DNA from 2 places in the Lysinibacillus sp. 1 U-2021 genome. Region 1 is predicted to be linked to the other one. Evidence: a T-box and tRNA genes for the amino acid it is inferred to sense, from the RefSeq annotation. Region 1 holds a T-box; the other holds one or more tRNA genes.
The links. The T-box of region 1 lies ahead of metG (methionine--tRNA ligase). A T-box ahead of a tRNA ligase gene usually reads a tRNA of that ligase, here a tRNA-Met.
Positions count from the first base shown of each region.

Region 1 (18,533 bases):
ATATTCATGTGGAGAAAAAATTCAGCAAGTCAAAAGATCAAATTTTACAAATTGGCGTGGATGCTGTGAAATACGCTAAAACATTATTGCCGCAAGTTCAATATTCCACAGAGGATGCCTCTCGTTCTGACTTTGAATATCTTTGGAAAACAATTGAAGCTGTTATGAGAGCTGGCGCAACGATGATTAACGTTCCTGATACGGTTGGCTTTGCAGAGCCAGAGGAATTTGGCGAAATGATTTTTAAATTAAATGACCGTATGAAAAACTTAGATGATAGCGTTCTTTTAAGCGTTCATTGTCACAATGATCTTGGCATGGCAACGGCTAATACGCTAGCTGCAATTAAAAATGGTGCAGATAAGGTAGAGTGTACAATCAATGGTATCGGTGAACGCGCAGGTAATGCTGCATTAGAAGAAGTTGTCATGGCACTTAAAACTCGTAGCTCCGTCTACAATGCAGAAACACGCATTAATACAAAAGAAATTATGAATACTTCACGTCTTGTTTCTAGCTTTATGGGCTTAGATGTACAGGTCAATAAAGCCATTACAGGAGATAATGCATTTGCCCATTCTTCTGGTATTCACCAGGATGGTTTGTTAAAATCGCGTGATGCTTATGAAATCGTCCATCCTGAGGATGTAGGTCTTGATGATATGGAGCTAGTACTAACAGCTCGATCTGGCCGCCATGCAGTGAAAAATGCTCTTGAAAAATTAGGTTTTACTAATCTTTCAACAGAGGAATTTGAAGGTATTTTCGAAGGATTCTTAAAGCTAGCCGATGCGAAGAAAGAAGTATATGATCACGATTTATATGTTATTGTTGAAAGCTATTATGAAAAACATGATGCCAATAATAAAAATGCTACACATTATAGTGAGCAATTCTTTGATTTTGATGATCTACAAGTCGTCAGCAATACAAGCTTCCCTTCAGCAAGTGTTAAGGTTCGAAAAGGCGGCGAAGTATTTAAAGCTAGTGCAGTAGGCTCTGGTCCAATTGATGCCCTCTATTCAGCCATTGCAGAAATTACAAATATGGATGTAAAACTAGTGGAATATAATATCAATAGTGTTTCACGAGGCAAAGAGGCTTTAGGTAAAGTAAAAATTACGATTGAGCATGAAGGCGAAAAGTATATTGCAAAAGCAGCAGATACAGATATTCTTAAGGCAAGTGCATTAGCCTATATTAATGCCATCAATAGCATTGTAGTGACAAAATTAACACCTGTTATGAATTAAATGAAATAGCAAAGCAGTATGGCTCTTGCGCCATACTGCTTTTTCAATCCTAGTGACTATCCCTAACTAGTTTTTGATATTCCTCATCGATTCGTTCAATATCAAGACGTTCAAATAATGGTGTCACCTCTCGAATGACTTTAGGGAGATCTACCTGCTCATGCCACATCATTTCATTTATACCTAACATATTTCTTACTTTCTTTGCTGAAAACGGTAAGAAAGGATGCAGCAGCTGTCCTAAATTCGCAATGATATAGACACAAGTTGCTAATGTACGATTACCTGCCTCTACATTTTCTTTTACCTGTAGCCATGGCTGTTGTTCATCAAAATAACGATTAGCACCACGAATATATTCAAAAATGGATTCTAACGCCTGCTTGAAATGACCACCTTCGATAAGAACACCCGCTTCATTAAACAATTGTACGGTTTGTTTTCGAATGTCGCTATCCACCTCCGCTTGTGGCACCTGACAAGCAAATGATTTCTCAATAAACTTCAATGTACGGTTTACAAAATTGCCATAGGCTCCGAGTAGTTCGCCATTATGGCTATAAATAAATTCCCGCCATGAAAAATCAGTATCACGATTTTCTGGCGCATTCATCGTTAAGAAATAACGAATAGAGTCCGCATCATAACGGCTTAAAATATAAGGAACCCATACAGCCCAATTCTGACTAGTAGATAATTTGCGTTTTTCTAATGTTAAATACTCATTAGATACGATATGAGTAGGTAATGCCTTGGATCCAATTCCCATTAAAATGGCTGGCCAAATAACTGTATGGAATGGAATATTATCCTTTCCATGTACATAGTATGAAATGGTCTCTTCATTCCATAAATCTTCAATAGCTATTTGATGCTCTTTTGCCCATTCTAAGCTTGCTGTTAAGTACCCTGCTACAGCTTCAATCCATACATATATTTTTTTTCCTTCAAAACCTGGCACTGGAACATCTATGCCATTCGGTAAATCTCTTGTTACTGCTCGGTCGGGAACTCCCTCTGCCAAGTATCGCTCCGTTAACCCTAAAGCATTGTCACGCCAACGTTTCTCGACTTTTGCTTGTGCTAAATAAGACTCCAACCTTCCTTGAAATTGACTAAAGGTAAAATAAAAGTGCTCAGTTTCCCGAATAACAGGTTCGTTCCCACAAATTTTGCAGCGCTTATCAATTAAATCCAAGGGGTCTAAAATTTCTGAGCAGTTATCACATTGATCTCCCCTTGCTTTCGCTCCACAATTTGGACAAAGACCTTCGACAAATCGATCTGGTAGAAATTGATTATCCGTCTCACAGTAAGCCTGTTCAATTTTCTTTTTGTATAAGAAATTATTAGCCAGTAGCTGTAAGAAAAGGGCCTTAACGGATTCATGGTGGTGCTCCGCATCCGTTCTTGTGTACAAATCATAGGTAAATCCTAAATCATGAAAGCATCTAGTAAACTCCTCATGATAGTGATTAGCTATAGCTTCTGTCGTTGTATTTTCTTGGGCGGCACGAATAGAAATGGGTGTACCATTACAATCACTGCCCGATACATATAAAACCTGCTCACCTTTTTGTCGGTAATATCTAGCCAAAATATCACCTGGTAATAATGCGGCAACATGCCCTAAATGCAAAGAGCCATTTGCATACGGCCAAGCGCCTCCAATAACAATTGTCATTCTAAATTGCTCCCCTCACAGAAAAAATGGTAAAAAAAAATCGCCCTAATCAAATCTGATTAGGACGAGTATACCCGTGTTACCACCTATATTTACAAATAGCTCACACTATTTGCCTCTATCAGTACGTCTTCACTCAAAAAAGAGATACTGCTGCTGTTGTAACGAGTGCCCATCTCGTCGTAATCTACTGGCTAAAAAGCTTTCGGTACGAAGCTCAAAGGTCATTTTCAAAAGGGTTCATTTACCTCATTTCCACCAACAGAGGCTCTCTATAAAATGCTAATCCAATTTACTTTTCCTTCTCAATGCTTTTTCTATAGGATTGGCATTATTTTACGCCTTCTTGTGAAGAATTGCAATGACTGTTATAAAAGCGTCTTTTTTTTAATTCATTTTCTTGAGTTAATCGAATGTAACCTTTAGCAAATCAGTTAAATCATCAATTACTATATCTGCTTTTTCTAACTCCTTATCTTGTGCAAAGTCAAAGCGAACACCTATTGATAGTAATTGATTGTCCTGTGCAGCTTGGATATCCGAAGAACGATCTCCTACCACTGCTCCATAATCAATTTTATTTTCATCTACAACTCTTTTTACCAGATCCGATTTATGCCCACTTGCAATTGCTTGAATGCTATAAATTCCTTTTATAAAACGCTCCAACTGATAAGTTTCGACGATTGCCTGTAAATAGTCAACCTGTCCATTACTCGCTATGTATAACGGATAATTCTCTGACAATGTTGCAAGGGTTTGTTCAGCGTTTGGATACAAAGCACCTTTATGTCCACGTATTTGCTCAATCAGCTTTACATGGAATAATACATTGCTCTCTTCTCGTATCTCTAAAGCATGCATAGGACATAATGTTTCCCACACAACAGGTAAAGGAACCCCCATTATTTCTCTATATTTTTCTATAGGTGTTTCTCCCTGCCACAAGCCGTTTGTCCGCAGCACATCAAATGTTGCATCGAGCGCAGGCTCTAAAATAAGATTGGTTTGAAATAATGTTCCGTCCATATCAAAAATAAACGCTTTATTCATAAAATCTCTCCTTCATTAGTTATCAAAAAACAACATATGCTGCTTTTCTTGCTTATAAAAACTCAAACGATCCTGCAAAGTTCCTGTATGAAATTCAAATTTATGACCATCAGGATCTGTAAAGTAAATCGATTTTTTATCCTTTTCATCTCTTTGCCGACCTGCTAAAATATTGACCTTTAGCTGCACCAATCTGTCATACATATTATCAAAGTCATCCTCAGCGATTGTGAAGGCAATGTGTGTATAGGAATGATGGATGTCATTACGGGGTATATCCTTTTCTACATTAAGAGCTAGCCACAGCCCATTTACATCAAAATAGGCTGTGCTGTTCCCCTTTACTAGCAACTTGGCATCAAATACTCTTTCATAAAAAGTGATGGATTCCTCTAAATTAGAAACTGAAAACAATAAATGATTGATGTTTTGAATTGTCATGGCTGTGCTCCTATTGATTATTTCTTCCCCTTTTTCATTCCCTTGGCTATTTGCTTCCACTTGCGCTGCTCCTCAAGTTTTGCTTGCGTATTTGTTTTGCGCTCCATATAAGCCAATTCTCTTTGCAGCTTAAAATAGCTTTGTAGACGATATTGGTCCAAGTCCCCATCTACTATAGCTTGCTGGACAGCACAATAAGGCTCTTTTTGATGTGTACAATCACGATAACGACAAGCTGTTGCTAGTTCCTCAATATCTTGAAAGCTAGAAGCTAAACTATCCCCTTGATCCCACAATTGAAGCTCACGCATCCCTGGCGTATCAATTAGACAGCCGCCAGCAGGCAATACTACTAGCTCTCGATGGGTTGTTGTATGTCGTCCCTTGGCATCATCCTCACGTATACCCGCTACCTTCATTAGTATCTCACCACATAAAGCATTTGTTAATGTGGATTTCCCTGCTCCAGAAGACCCCAATAGTGCCCCCGTGACCCCCTCTGTGAATAGCGTCTGAATTTCCTTTAGACCTTCGCCCGATAGAGCACTCGTTACAAAGATATCCACACCAAAGGCTACAGACTCCACTTCTTGTACTAAGCTCGAAACATCCTCGCATAAATCAGCTTTTGTCAGGACAATAATGGGCTTTGCCCCTGAATCCCAAGCAGCCACTAAATATCTCTCCAAACGTCGAATATTAAAATCTGCGTTCAAGCTCATAACAAGTAACACAATATCGACATTTGATGCGACAATCTGTTCTTGAATTTCCGTTCCTGCAACTTTACGTGAAAATACAGATTTTCGTTGGAATAGCTGATGAATAATTGCTCGTTCCTCTCCGGGCATTTTCTCCACTAGCACCCAATCACCAACTGCTGGATAGTCCTCCCTCGCTAAAGATGTATACGCATAATGACCAGCAATTGTCGCAAGCCATTCTCCCTCTTCAGCTAACACCCGATAAGAATGCTTATGCTCTAAAGTAACCCTTGCAGGCACACAATTTTTTAATTTAGCCTGTTTTTTCATTTCTATCATTTGCTCTTCAAAATATGTTGTAAAACCTAATGTTGTTAAATTCAATTTATTTTCCTCCTAAACGTATGATGCCTCAGCGAAAATAGTTGTCATCCGCAAGAGGCCCTATCGCAATTCACCTTTTGGAACTACAATAAAAAACCTTGTAGCTGCAATTCGGCAGTTACAAGGTTTCACAGGCACGTTTAAAAGATACACAAATACCCCGAGTTATGGCACGGCGTCACTTTGTATATTTTAGGCGTGTGAAATTGAACAAACCGGATTGCAGTTCGCTAATTACAGATCTATTCATCATGTCACATCACCTACTTTCCATTTAGTTGTTATCAATATAGCTAAATTTTCAGAAATTGTCAATTACAATATTATAAGCATTTATTCCAATCTTCCACGCATACAATGAACAAAACCATTAAATGCGAGGAGATGTTGGATTGCCTAAAATCATTTCAATTAGCACATATCAACCACCTTACACATTACAGCAAGATAACGCAGAGGAACTAACGAAAGAGCTTTTTTATGCAAAAATTCCAAAACTAGAGCGCTACTTAAAGGTTTTTGAAAATGGTGGCATCGACACACGCCATTTTTGTGTGCCAGCTGAATGGCATCGTACGAATCACTCCTTTGAAGAACGTAATAATTTATATATTGAGTTAGCTACACAATACAGTGTAAGTGTCATTCAAGCATGTTTAGCTAATACAGCTTTTTTATCCTCATCTATTCCTACTGAGGACATCGATGCCATCATTTTTGTTAGCAGTACAGGAATTTCAACACCTAGCATTGACGCACGTGTTATGAACAAGCTTCCCTTTTCAGATCGACTTAAACGCATTCCTCTATGGGGTCTTGGTTGTGCAGGAGGAGCCGCTGGTATAAGCAGAGCCTATGATTTTTGTAAAGCCCATCCACATGCAAAGGTACTTGTCGTTTGTGTCGAGTTATGTAGCCTTACTTTTCAGCCAAATGATTTTTCTAAAAGTAATTTAATTGGTGCTTCCCTTTTTGCCGATGGTGCAGCATGCATACTTGTTTGTGGGGATGAAGTAGCTATCGCAACAAAAAGGCCAACCCCTAATATTCTAGCTACAGGTTCTAAATGGATGCCAGATTCGGAAAATGTAATGGGTTGGGATGTGAAAAACAACGGGCTTCATGTCGTTTTCCAAAAAAGTATTCCTTCTATTATTACCAATTGGCTCGGACCTTTCATTGAGCAATTTTTAATGGAACAAGGACTGTATAGCGAACAATTGAGTCATTTTATTGCGCACCCTGGAGGAAAAAAGGTATTAAAAGCTTACGAAGATACACTTTATCTATCTCCCCAAAAAACCGACATTTCTCGGGAAATATTGAGACGACATGGTAATATGTCATCACCGACAGTGTTATACGTATTAGAGCAGTTTATGTTAAATGAAGGACAAGTGGAGGATACAGGCTTGCTCGTAGCTCTTGGCCCTGGTTTTTGTGCAGAAGCTGTATTATTAAACTGGAGGGAGTAACATGATCTTTTATTTTATTTTTATCCTTGTCGTTCTACAAAGATTGACAGAGGTTGTTATTGCCAAGCGCAATGAGAAGTGGATGCTTTCTCAAGGAGCCTATGAAGTAGGTGCTTCACACTACCCCTATATGGTAGCCATGCATATTAGCTTTTTTCTGTTTTTAATAGTGGAAATCGTCACAAACAACAATGGTATCTCGCCCTTATTTCCGTTATTTTTTATATTATTTTTAGCTGTGCAGGCTTTAAGAATCTGGTGTATTCGTTCTTTAGGCACTTTTTGGAATACAAAGATCCTCATTTTACCTGACGCACATGTTGTTCGTAAAGGGCCATATGAATATATGCGCCATCCCAATTATGCGGTAGTTTGTTTAGAAATCCTTTTGCTACCACTCATGTTTCAGGCATACTTTACAGCATTTTGTTTTACATTACTCAATATTACAATGCTTTCTGTCCGAATACCTATAGAAGAAAAAGCATTACGAGATGCTACTAATTATAATCGTGTATTTCAAAAGAAGATTTCGGAGTCTTAGCCGAAATCTTCTTTTCTTCTTTATTGCCATTCCCAGTTAAAGGGATCTTGTAGACGTTCCCAAGGGTTCTGAAACTCTTCATTTGTTAACAAACAGTTGTCCAACTGTTTAGTGATGTCTTCTCGATCTAGATCAATGCCAATAATCACAAGTTGTGTCATTCGATCTCCGAACTCTTCATCCCAATCTTCCAATACTTCAGGGCTTTGCTGGAATACATCCTGCTGCTGGGCTTGAGAAAGTGCCGCTACCCAATAAGAGACTGGTTCAATTTTTGCAGATGACCCCGCTTGCGATAATAATAGCGCAACTTCCTGATGTCTTGCACTCCAAATAATACCCTTTGCTCGTACTATTGAATCTGGCATGTGATCACACCACTCAACAAAGCGCATCGGATGAAACGGTCTTTTGCGTTTATAGGTAAAAGAAGAGATCCCGTACTCCTCAGTCTCTGGTGTATGGTTTTCATGACCAAGCTCCAACTCCTTTAACCAACCAGCCGATTCAGAGACACGTTCAAAGTCAAAGCGCCCCGTATTTAAAATTTCAACTGGATCAATAACACCATTTGTTGTACGTATAATTTTTGCCTCAGGCTGTAATGCACGTAAAATACGTTCTAATCGCTCAAGCTCCTCTGCGGATACTAAATCGCACTTATTTAAAATAAGGACATCACAAAATTCAATTTGATCAATAAGAAGGTCTGCAACATCACGCTCATCTAATTCACCAACAGCTTCCTTCCGCTCCAATAAGCTTTCCCCAGACTGAAAATCATGCCAAAAACGATGGGCATCTACGACAGTAACCATTGTATCTAATCGACAAAACTTCGTTAAATCAATGCCAAGCTCCTCGTCTAAATAACTAAATGTTTGTGCAACTGGAATCGGCTCACTAATCCCTGTCGATTCAATCAAAATGTAATCAATATTGCCTAGCTTCGAAAGACGTTCCACCTCCTGCAATAGATCCTCTCGTAATGTACAGCAAATACAACCATTCGATAGCTCCACAAATTTCTCTTCTGTACGTGATATACCGCTACCATTTGCGATAAGCTCCGCATCAATATTAATTTCACTCATATCATTCACAATAACAGCGACACGTAAATCCTTTTTGTTTTGCAATACATGATTCATCATTGTTGTCTTACCAGAACCTAAATATCCACTCAATACTGTAACAGGAATTTTCTTTGTCATTCTTACAACTCCTCAAATCGTAATCATTACTATTTACAATTTGTAATTAAATCATATTATTTTGGAAAATGCAAAGCTTTTTATTACTAGTGAAATTAAACTTGACAATATCCAGTGAGAAATATATTGTTTAAATCGTAATAATTACTATTTAAAAGGAGGTCCTTCAATGCGTGTACAAGTAACATTAGCCTGTACTGAAACAGGTGATAAAAACTATATTACTACTAAAAATAAACGCAATAATCCCGAAAGATTGGAGCTTAAAAAGTACTCCCCTCGCCTGAAACGCGTAACCCTGCATAGAGAAACAAAGTAATATTGGAATAGGGGGTCAAGATGAGATGCTTTGGAGCACCCTCCTCTTCTTTGTGAGGGGTTGAACCTTCTTAAAAGCTTCTTATTCGAATCAAAAAAATGACTGTTTCAAGGGTACACTTTGAAACAGTCATGATGAAATTTTATAGCTAAAGCTGCTCACTATTGATTTCTAACGCTAATTCATTCAATTTCTCATCTAATTCATCGAGCATGCGTAATCTAAAATCTATTTGTTCATCAATATTAACTCCTTGTGTCATTGATGGGCTACCATCCTTCGATTGTTTCTTTAATGCAACTATTTCATTGGATAATCGCTCAATATCTAGATTTTTCGTCTCTAACTCACTTAGTAAATGTCGATGAAGGCTGTCCGATTCTACTTTCTCTCTATGGTATTTTTCTAGTGTCTCTAAAATATTCTCCATTTGTTTACTTGCTATGGTTGTATAGTCACTTAACTTTTTATCTATGCCTTCCATAATAGACCTTTCATTTGAATCGATCGAAGCCTCCTTCGATGCTTGAATTTTGTCCATCAATGACTTTTTTTCAGCCCGCAATTCTGCCAATTCCTTTAATAATGCCTCAATGGATGCAATTTGCTTTTTTCTTTGCGCTTCTCTCTTCTGAATTTCTTCATCGTAAGCTTGCAATTCTTTATCAAAGTCTCTTTTCAGCTTTAGGAGCTCCATCGAAAGTTCTTTTTTATGCCTTGTTAATTGAACATTTTCTCGTTCAAGTCGAAGAACCAAAGCATAATAATCACTATCTCTAAGTCTTTTTACTTCATTTTTGTACTTGGCTAACTCGGCCCTTAAAAAAATAATCATTTGTTGGAGCTGTATTGGATCATTGTTTTTCACAATATCATTGTCCATCATCACACCCCCCTAGCCTGAATATCTTTTTAGTAAATCGACCACCTCTTCAAGCTGCTCTCTACTTTCCTCTAGTAAATCATCCAGCTGCTTCATCCATTTTTCTTCTAACTTTGAATTCTCTATTTGTTCAACATGACTCTTTTCACCTGAAACAAGATAGGCCATTAATAACTGTAATGTACTTTTTTCAAGAAAAGCAAAGCTATTATCTTGTTCATTACGACGACTTAACTGTTCCTTCACTAATTGTTGAATTACACTACCAAACTCTTGTTTTTCGTTGTCACCCATTGTCTTCCTCCTGTGTTTGGCCCATTCCATTTAGATTAATTGGATTTAAAACAACAACACCTTCTGTGAGCTGATCGCAATATGTAAAACCCATAATCGTTCCTGAATATGATAAATTGTGGGACCATTTTATTTGAAAATTGGTAAATGAAATGGTTTCATTCGGTTCGATTGTTGACTTACCAACTGGTCTCAGCCAATACTCCTCTTTGCTTGATTTGTCATTAAAACGCTCCCACTGACTCTGCCCCTGTGTTTTAAAATTTGGAGTGAAATTTTCATGAACATATCTCCCTGAAAAGTAAAACGGTGACTCCTTGGGTATTGTTATACACAAAGATGGGTTCGTGACGGCTGCACTACCCATATTACGAATATGATAGGAGCCTAAACATAAACTCTCTTGCTCAGGATCATAAGAAATATTAAATGCAGTTGTAAAATAACTAATGAGGTTAATCCTATTCGGAATTGCCAATTCCTCAACCAACCTTTTAATATCATGAACATAGGCATTTGTTTGTTCTTTTAGTGCCTGTATCTTGTCTTCAATACGATCTGCCACTTTAAACCTCCTTGTTATTTCCATTAAAAAAAGAGAGGATTACCCTCTCTTCATAGTATGACTTTCTTCTTTTTGTTATCACAATTAACCAACAGTTGGGAAAATAACTGGGCATTGTTGTGGACGAACCGCAGTTGGACATGAGAATGGTAAGTCTGCTCTTGGTTCGCAGAAAGTTGCTAAAAATTCCACAGTAACTGGGAATGTAGATTGAATACTTTGACAAACAGCAACAGTAATTGTCAACGCAGAGAACGTGATTGTACCTGCTGCAGCACCTGTTCCAACACTAAGTGTTCCAGTTGTACAAACGAAGCAATCTAAATCTGTGTATAATATTTCAACGTCTGTTCCCTTAGGTGCACATAATGTCACTTGCTCACAGCGAGAAACTGGAATATTATTGCTTGTGAAAACAGTACCATTAGGTAAAGTAACGACAATTGTTAGAATGAAGTTCTTTTGAACATTTAGATGTTGCAGACAAACAGTTGATCCATCAATAGAGAACTGGCGATTCTCACGGTTCAGAATCACAATTGGATTTGTAGTTGCTGGAATTACTCGACAAGTAACAATAGCACCTGTTAAGTCAGTAGTTGCTGTAACACCTGGGAATGTAATTGGTCCAGTAGGTGAAATATCAAACGACATTTCTTTTACAATCCAGTCGTATACCTTATCAACATTTATACAGATTAGTTCCTGCGCCTGGGATGGCATATGCTCTTGCATCCTTTTGACACCTCCATAAAATTTTTATCTTTCGTTTGTAGCATATGTTTTTCAGCTATAAGTGCATGGGCTAACAAATAGTTACATTGGATATTTATTAAAATCAATTAAGATTTGTTTTCATACACTTCTCTCATTAACGATACGAATCAAAATGTTGAAAGAACCGTTATATTTGTAACAGAAAGTCAATATTTTTAATAAACTAATAATGGACTGAAAGGGGTGAACTACAATGGAAGAGTCAAAATTGTATACCACTCAAGAAATTGAAAATTTAAAGCAAAAAATTGAATCTTATAGAGAATCATTAACCTCGTTAAAAATGGGGAAGTCAATTGAAGATTTCCTTTATATGAAGCAGGAGTTTGATGGACTAAAAACACAGATGGCCCATTTAGAAGGGATTACAGAGACATTGGATACTAAACAAAATTCATATATAAAAGGATACGACGATCAAATCAAGGTTCTTTCAACACAGCTTGAGTCTTTGAATCAAACCATTGAAGGAATGAACCAAGAGATTTTATCAATTTTAAATAAGCTATTGCCAATTAAAGGAAATGAAACAAAAACCGTACCTCCCTCCATTGACATGCCTGCACAAACTTATTCGAATCTTTTACCTAGACAACCTAGAATGACACAGACAGTAGATCAAACTACAATTACATCAGCACAACCTTCTTATAGACTACTACAAAGTGTGGCAGGTAAAGCCAAAAACCACCAACCAAATGTAAATATCGGGGGTCCCTCTCCTCAGAATGGTCTACCGGAAACTAAACCTGAAGAACGGCATTTTAATCAGCAATATTTCCAATCAATCAATACGCACCCCAGCCAAATATACAATGGTTTATACAGAAACACGACAGTTGAATCCACCTTCCATTTTAAAAATGCTATGGATGCAAAGGAAGTTCCAGTAAGTGTTTATGATCCATCTGCCGTACAGCCTGCTTCAAGAGAAGAAAACATCGAGAATGATACTTTACAATCTTCTATAGTTAATGAAAATAGCGCTAAAACTGAAACATTCAATAATCCTATGGAGGCTGTAAAAACTGAGAATGAACATAACAATCTTGAGAATCCCATTGTAACGAATGAATCGATAGAACAAGTTCTCTTGGAGCAACCTAGCGAACCTGTTAGTCAAGACATTGAAGCAATAGCTAGTGAGCCTCTCAAGCAAATCATTGCAGAAACAGTAGCAGAACCTGCAGCTATAGATCATTCTCCTTCATTAGAAACAGAAGAATATATTGAAGTGTATCATGCTGATGCAACCTATGAGGTTCATCCGTCCTTTGAAGAAGAGATCATGCAACTTGAATCTGTAAACAAGCCGATTGAGGAAGAACATAAAAAGGGAAAAAACTCATTTTTCGATTTCTTTAAAAGATGGAGTTAACATCTTAAACATCCACTATGTCAAAACATACATAGTGGATTTCTTTATGTGTCAAATAAGAGCTGTCATTAAGAATTCATGGAATTTATAGGTGAAATAGATAATTGCCCTTAACCCCTAATCTGAAATGAATAGAATAATGAAGAAAGGGGGTGTAAAAATGTGTTTGAATAACTCAATGTGTGGCTGTTCAGGTAACGGTCATGGTAACGGGGAGTGTACTGCACTGGGACCTTTTGTTGCAATTGACGCTGCATGTATTACTCCACCAGTAGCTACTGGTTCTATTATCCCATTCTCATCAGGAATAACTCCTGTTGCCTTAGTAGCTGCTGCTACTGGTTTAATTGCAACTGTAAGTCTTGTAGGTTTTGGTACAGCAGTTCCAGGGATTACTCTTGCTGGCGTTAATATTGATTTAACAACTTCTGCTGCTACAGAAGCATTTACGGTTCCACGTCCAGGTACTATTACATCTATTTCTGCTACAATCTCAGCAACGGCTGCTTTAACTCTAACTGGAACAGCAACTGTCAGAGCACAGATTTACCGCGCAGTTCAAGGAAGCAATGTATTCAGCCCTACTGCAGCATTTGTTGATTTATTGCCAACTTTACCACTAATAGCATTAGCAGTAGGTACGATTGCAAGTGGTAATGCAAACGTTTCAGTACCTGTGAGTACTGGTGATCGTTTACTAATGGTATTCTCTATGACTACTACAGGAGTTGCTGCTACACTTGCTGGTAACGCAAGTGCTGGTATTACTATCGTATAAAATAAACTTAAATAAAAAATGAAAACAAGTGATTTCCTCATTAGCAGAAATCACTTGTTTTTTCATAAAACATCCATATTTATTTAACCAAAGCATTCTGAATATGTGCCAAATGATGCTTGCCATGCCATGCATAAAGGCCAATTGCATGCTCAAGAGTCGTCAGGCCTGAATCAGGATGATTAAAGGCTCTTTGTAATTGTTCCTCCGATAAGCTTGACAGTAAATAAACCCAACGTTCATGTAAGCTTTCAATCAAATTAAAAGATATTGCTACTGGCATTTCAGAATCTGGAAGCTGTGCCCATTCTGCCTCATTGTATGGCTTAATGGTTGGTACATCCTCTGTTAACGCTAGCTTAAAACGAATATAGCTATTCATATGACTATCAGCAATATGATGGACTAGCTGTGTCACAGTCCAGCCATTTTCACGGTAAGATTTTACTAAGTCTTGCTCGCTTGCACCACTTAATACCTCTGCAAGTTGTTTTGGTAACAAACGAATTTCATTAATCCACTCTAGTACTTGCTGTGAATTCATTTCTTTGGGAAATTGGAATTGTCCAATGGGATAACGTAAATCTTTCATATTGCTGACCTCCGTTTATTTTTTATATTACCAATTTAATATTTTTCTTGCTACAACCATGCACTGTAATTATCTATGTTCAATAGCTTTTCGTATTTACATATACTTTCTGAAATGGCGTCTTCAGCATCTTGTACATTTCAGAAATATGAAAGCAATACACAATGCAAGCTTACACGCGCACACCATACACCTCCTTTCCCAATACATATACAAACATCAAAAACCCTTATTTTATAAGTATAAATAATTACAAAATAAGGGTTTACTATTATTCCTGGATATCGTATATCAACGTATCAAAGTATTTTTCATTTGTATACAGTAGAATAGCCCATTCACCAGGCTTAGGAACTTTCACATGAGAAGGTGTATGAGCATCTGCTCCATTAACAGGTCCTCCGAGACCTATGCTCCAACCATTCACTAAAATCGGTTGTATGACTTTAGAGTCTCTATGGTATCCAATAACCGTTAATTCTGTATCTCGTACTTCATCTATTCCCCATAGATGCCACATCCATTTTTGTGTGCTTAAACTTGGCATATCTGCACCAATGACACCCGACTTATCAGCATTACCAATAATGCCTCTTTCACCAAATTCCTGTGCCTTTTGATTCCAATCAACTGATGCAATATCACTTTCTTGCACAAAATCAGGTAGATCCTCTGGCATTGTAACATTTGCTTTGTCTGTACAACCCACTAAAAATAATAGCAATATACATACAAATACAACTCGTTTCATAACATCCCCCTTTCTTATGAAACGTTTGTTTTAACCAGATTGTTACAGATAATTCTGTAAATTATGAAACTATCATTTTATCTTACTCTTTACAATATCAACTAATGACTTTAATGGATGGAGAATTGTAATTGCCGTGTGATCTTCAAATCGTTGCGCTGCATCCACCATCGATAGCTGGGCAACTGATATGGATTTTTCTTCAGCTGACAAAGTATGTAAAGCCCTTAAAATAGCATCATCATAGGCTTCCTTTTTCCCCTGCATAATGAGATTAAATGTATGCTCAATAATTTTTCCCTCTACATCTACTAATACTCCTTGATGCTTAGCATATTGGTGAAGTCTTGCCATCGTTCCTTCGACAGTTGCAGGATTTGTAAAAAGAATAAATTGAGGCTGTTGCTTACATATACTTTCAAAATAGGGCTCATCTATCTTGATAATAGGGATCGAGGAATCGAGCAAAGTTTCATCCTCTAATAAAGCAATATAATTTGTACACGTTATTAAAATGGCATCCACATCACAACTAATTATCCATTCAATTTGCTCCTTAACTTTACGTGCTAAACCATCACTACCTTTAGACACGTGCTGTATTACGCCAGGGTCTACAAAATGGAGTATCTCTATGTCTTCTGCGCTTTGAAAGGCCTGCTCAATGTATTCTATATTGGAATAATGAGCATGCAAGCAGCCGACCTTTTTTCTCAATTAAACTCCTCCTCATTGGAAAGTCTCTTTTCCATTGTTGCTATTACTAGAGAGTTACCATTACGATTCTTCACCATTTCATCTTTCGTTACAACATAACCTAATGAACGATATAACTCAATATTACGTGGAACACTCATACGTACTTTGCACTGACTAATTGTTATTCCCTTCGATAGTGCATATTGTTCAAGCCAAGAAATTAGTGTTTTAGCTAAACCTTGTCCCTGTCTTTCTGGGATCACTGAAAGTCTAAAAAAATAAATTCCCTTTGTACTGAGGGTAAACCTTACCATGGCAACTGACTGTTTATTGATATAGCCAATAAACGCTTGTTCACTTTGCTGCATTGCCTGCTCAATAAAATCCACCGTTTCACTTAGTGCACTGGATGGTGGAGTAGCTTTTTCATATTCTTGAAACGCCTGTAGCATCACCTGATGTATAACTGGGGCATCCTTGCTTTGTGCTAAAACAATTTCAATCCTAAAGCACCTCTTATCGTTTTTTATTCATAATAGTGCATGTTAAAACAAAAAGAAACCGTATTATTTCGAATACGGCCTACTACTTAGTATGTTTGTCTTTCACTTTTGCTTCCTTTTCAATATGCTTTCTCGCTATTTTCAAACGTTGGATATCCTTTTTCTTAAGAGGAATAATCTCTTCCTTCATCATCTTAATATAAGAAATCATTAATAAAAGTAACACCACTGTAAAGGGTAATGCAGCGATTAACGAGGCCGTTTGTAATGCTTCTAGACCTCCTGTATACAATAAAACACCTGAAATAGCTGCCATCAAAACACCCCATACAAACTTTGATAAAATGGTGGGATTTAAAGATCCTTTTGTCGTCATACTTGCCATAATAAAGGTGGCGGAATCAGCAGAGGTAATTAAAAATATTATGATTAAAAGTATTCCAATTGTGGATGCAATCATTGAAAGTGGTAAGTGTTCAAAAAGCTGGAAAAGAGCAACCGTTACATCATTATGAACAGATTGAGCGATTTGTGCATCTTGATGTAAATCAAACCACATCGCAGTTCCTCCAAAGGTCGCGATCCAAAAGCAGGCAATGAGGGGCGGAATAATTAATACACCTATAATAAATTCTCGTATAGTCCTGCCTTTGGATACACGAGCTATAAAGGAGCCTACAAATGGTGACCAAGCAATCGCCCATGCCCAGTAAAAGATTGTCCAATCCTTCACCCAAGTTCCACCAACATATGGCTGCATCCTTAAACTATATTGAATAAAATTTGAAATATAATCACCAATAGCTAATGTAAAGGTTTCAAGTATAAAGATTGTTGGGCCTGTAATAAAAACAAATAAGAGTAAGACGATTGCTAAAGTCATATTGACATTACTCAGAATCTTCATCCCTTTTTGTAGACCTGTTGTGGCTGATAACATATAGCCAATAAACATGATAAGAATAATGGCCACTTGCAAGATAAATGTATCTGGCAAACCAAAGACAAATGTCAAACCTCCATTTGTTTGTAATACGCCTAGCCCTATAGACGTTGCTACCCCCATGACGGTAGCAATTACTGCGAGAATATCGATCGTTCCTTTAACGACTCGATTTGTTCCAGTGACAGGCTCTAAAGCAGTGGAGATGAGCATATTTCTTTTTTTATTGAATTGTACAAAGGCCATAACAAGGCCCAATATGGCATAAACAGACCACTGGCTTAATCCCCAATGAAAGAATGAATATCCCATCGCAAGTCTGGCTGCATCCGTTGATAGAGGCTTTGTGTCACTGAATGGAGGTGAAAAGTAATGACTCATTGGCTCAGCTACTCCCCAAAAGACCAAGCCTACGCCAAGTCCTGCGGAAAAAAGCATGGAAATCCATGTTAGAAAGCTAAATTCAGGTCGACTATCTTCTGTCCCTAAACGAATAGTGCCATATTTGCTAATTGCCAGTCCGAATAAAAAAAGAACGATAATAAAGACTGTCAATAAATAAAACCAGCCGAAATAATCCGTAGTCATATGAAATACGCTGTTTGCTACGTTCTTAAATTTTTCTGGTATCGTTGCTCCAATAATGACCAAAAGAAATATTACACCACTAGAAATCAGAAATACTGGGTTTTTTAAAATTTTATTTTGCATACAGTGCCTCCATTTATCCCAGACAGATGACCAAATTTCCTTTATTATGCGTATCATTCGTTAATTTTATTAATAAATAAAAAAGAAACCGCATTATCAAAAGACAATGCGGTCTACTATTAATGTGATTTATGCATAAAACGTATGGCTCTACTCATAACAGTGGGTACGATCGAAGCATGATTTTCGTTTAAAGCCTCATAAAATTCAACATTCATTATTTTTTCTAATACTGTCGCCATTTGGCGCGCATCATCCACCATAAAGGTTTCAAGTTCACCAGCGCTCAAAAACAAAGTTTCATTCATGTCTTGATGCTCGTTCAGAAATACTGAAGCACACTGCACTAATTCATGCTCATTCCACCAAATGGATGGGCTAATAGCTAGATAGCGCTGGAAGCTGGATTGGTGGTGAAATAGTTCCCACAGTGCAAAGTAACCTCCTAGGGAATGACCAAATAAAGCTTGCTGTGCTTGATTTACTGGATATTGTGCCTCAATCATCGGCTTTAGCTCTTCTTCTATAAAGCCACTAAAATCCACTGCTCCTCCAAGCTTCTCATGACCTTTTCCTTTAAATCTTGCT
Region 1 is NZ_CP123966.1:1,082,907-1,101,439, forward strand. Features, by position in the region: gene QH639_RS05690 (2-isopropylmalate synthase) at 1-1,253, shown strand, start outside; gene metG (methionine--tRNA ligase) at 1,303-2,937, opposite strand; T-box leader at 2,995-3,255, opposite strand; gene QH639_RS05700 (HAD hydrolase-like protein) at 3,343-3,990, opposite strand; gene fosM (FosM family fosfomycin resistance protein) at 4,006-4,431, opposite strand; gene rsgA (ribosome small subunit-dependent GTPase A) at 4,449-5,519, opposite strand; gene QH639_RS05715 (type III polyketide synthase) at 5,912-6,994, shown strand; gene QH639_RS05720 (isoprenylcysteine carboxyl methyltransferase family protein) at 6,996-7,538, shown strand; gene QH639_RS05725 (GTP-binding protein) at 7,559-8,752, opposite strand; gene rpmG (50S ribosomal protein L33) at 8,922-9,071, shown strand; gene QH639_RS05735 (hypothetical protein) at 9,220-9,957, opposite strand; gene QH639_RS05740 (hypothetical protein) at 9,967-10,248, opposite strand; gene QH639_RS05745 (hypothetical protein) at 10,241-10,813, opposite strand; gene QH639_RS05750 (BMQ_0737 family morphogenetic spore coat protein) at 10,898-11,548, opposite strand; gene QH639_RS05755 (hypothetical protein) at 11,784-12,968, shown strand; gene QH639_RS05760 (exosporium glycoprotein BclB-related protein) at 13,129-13,746, shown strand; gene QH639_RS05765 (YfiT family bacillithiol transferase) at 13,826-14,338, opposite strand; gene QH639_RS05770 (DUF4871 domain-containing protein) at 14,610-15,089, opposite strand; gene QH639_RS05775 (hypothetical protein) at 15,162-15,806, opposite strand; gene QH639_RS05780 (GNAT family N-acetyltransferase) at 15,803-16,240, opposite strand; gene QH639_RS05785 (BCCT family transporter) at 16,374-17,945, opposite strand; gene QH639_RS05790 (alpha/beta hydrolase) at 18,065-18,533, opposite strand, start outside.

Region 2 (2,218 bases), 480 kb from region 1:
GTAAGATCCCTCAAAGACGATGAGGTAGATAGGTTCGAGGTGGAAGTGTGGTGACACATGGAGCTGACGAATACTAATCGATCGAGGACTTAACCAAAAACGTTTGAAACATTCAATGCACCGTTTATCCAGTTTTGAAAGAATAAAATATTAGAATATACTTGTAATTTTTATAAGATATGTTATAATAAGTATTGTCTTTCAAATAGTCTAGTGATGATGGCAAAGAGGTCACACCCGTTCCCATACCGAACACGGAAGTTAAGCTCTTTAGCGCCGATGGTAGTTGGGGGCTTCCCCCTGTGAGAGTAGGACGTCGCTAGGCTATATACTAAAATTATTCCGAAGTAGCTCAGTTGGTAGTAGCACCTGACTGTTAATCAGGTTGTCGCAGGTTCGAGTCCTGCCTTCGGAGCCATTCTTGGAGAGTTGTCCGAGTGGCCGAAGGAGCACGATTGGAAATCGTGTAGGCGGTTAACACTGTCTCAAGGGTTCAAATCCCTTACTCTCCGCCAGCACTTTGATGTGTTCCAAACGATGGCCCCTTGGTCAAGTGGTTAAGACACCGCCCTTTCACGGCGGTAACACGGGTTCGAATCCCGTAGGGGTCACCATTTCAATACCCAGATGGAGGATTAGCTCAGCTGGGAGAGCATCTGCCTTACAAGCAGAGGGTCGGCGGTTCGAGCCCGTCATCCTCCACCATTATTTTTACAACATTATAGTATTATCGCGGGGTGGAGCAGTGGTAGCTCGTCGGGCTCATAACCCGAAGGTCGTTGGTTCAAATCCAGCCCCCGCAACCAAATGGTCCCGTGGTGTAGCGGTTAACATGCCTGCCTGTCACGCAGGAGATCGCCGGTTCGATCCCGGTCGGGACCGCCATTTATTTTAAAATATGGGTCAGTAGCTCAGTTGGTAGAGCATTAGATTGAAGCTCTAAGTGTCGGCGGTTCGATTCCGTCCTGACCCATCTTGTTTTTTTGCCGGTTTAGCTCAGCAGGTAGAGCAACTGACTTGTAATCAGTAGGTCGTGGGTTCGATTCCTATAGCCGGCACCAGATTTTCCCGGAGGGGTAGCGAAGTGGCTAAACGCGGCGGACTGTAAATCCGCTCCTTAGGGTTCGGCGGTTCGAATCCGTCCCCCTCCACCAGTTTTATTTTTTTAGGGGCATAGTTCAACGGTAGAATAGAGGTCTCCAAAACCTTTGGTGTGGGTTCGATTCCTACTGCCCCTGCCAATTAATTTTATGGCGATTGTGGCGAAGTGGTTAACGCACCGGATTGTGGTTCCGGCATTCGTGGGTTCGATTCCCATCAGTCGCCCCATCTCATATAAAATTAATAAACATCATAATACAATGGCGATTGTGGCGAAGTGGTTAACGCACCGGATTGTGGTTCCGGCATTCGTGGGTTCGATTCCCATCAGTCGCCCCATTGTTGGGGTATAGCCAAGCGGTAAGGCAACGGATTTTGATTCCGTCATGCCTAGGTTCGAATCCTAGTACCCCAGCCATTTTTGCGGAAGTAGTTCAGTGGTAGAACACCACCTTGCCAAGGTGGGGGTCGCGAGTTCGAACCTCGTCTTCCGCTCCAAGTATGACGGCGGCATAGCCAAGTGGTAAGGCACGGGTCTGCAACACCCTTATCACCGGTTCAAATCCGGTTGCCGCCTCCATATTTCAACTGTTAATCGGTTTATCCGATTTTTTTTATCTCCATTATGCCGGTGTGGCGGAATTGGCAGACGCGCACGACTCAAAATCGTGTTCCTTTGGAGTGTCGGTTCGACCCCGACCACCGGTATCTTTAGTTTAATATACGTTACGATTAAAAAATTAAGAGAGCTCATAAACCTTGATATGACAGGTTTATGAGCTTTTTACATTTCCTGAGAATACGATATAAAACGATAAGAAATGATTTTGTTTTACACAAATTTTACACATAATCAGATTTATTTTACACAAGTTTTTACACAAGCTATTATCCAATAAGGGAGGTTGTAGAATTCTTTTAAATATATGTTCTAAAGGGAGATGGAGATGGAGTTTAATGATTATTTGATAATATTTAACGAAAGTTCTGGCAAAGGACTATGTAGGGTCTTTTAACGGTATTATCAATAGAGAGTTCTATAATGGAGAAGATAAAATGACTAATACTCTAAAAGACCAGCTATTGAAAAAGAATGAATTTCCATATTCATAAACAA
Region 2 is NZ_CP123966.1:609,127-611,344, forward strand. Features, by position in the region: rRNA gene rrf (5S ribosomal RNA) at 210-325, shown strand; tRNA gene QH639_RS03180 (tRNA-Asn) at 342-418, shown strand; tRNA gene QH639_RS03185 (tRNA-Ser) at 424-515, shown strand; tRNA gene QH639_RS03190 (tRNA-Glu) at 540-614, shown strand; tRNA gene QH639_RS03195 (tRNA-Val) at 630-705, shown strand; tRNA gene QH639_RS03200 (tRNA-Met) at 732-806, shown strand; tRNA gene QH639_RS03205 (tRNA-Asp) at 810-885, shown strand; tRNA gene QH639_RS03210 (tRNA-Phe) at 901-973, shown strand; tRNA gene QH639_RS03215 (tRNA-Thr) at 986-1,061, shown strand; tRNA gene QH639_RS03220 (tRNA-Tyr) at 1,071-1,154, shown strand; tRNA gene QH639_RS03225 (tRNA-Trp) at 1,168-1,241, shown strand; tRNA gene QH639_RS03230 (tRNA-His) at 1,254-1,329, shown strand; tRNA gene QH639_RS03235 (tRNA-His) at 1,365-1,440, shown strand; tRNA gene QH639_RS03240 (tRNA-Gln) at 1,445-1,519, shown strand; tRNA gene QH639_RS03245 (tRNA-Gly) at 1,525-1,599, shown strand; tRNA gene QH639_RS03250 (tRNA-Cys) at 1,608-1,681, shown strand; tRNA gene QH639_RS03255 (tRNA-Leu) at 1,729-1,809, shown strand.
Region 2: it has a tRNA-Met gene. The T-box ahead of metG (methionine--tRNA ligase) is inferred to sense a tRNA for this amino acid. The anticodon was not compared.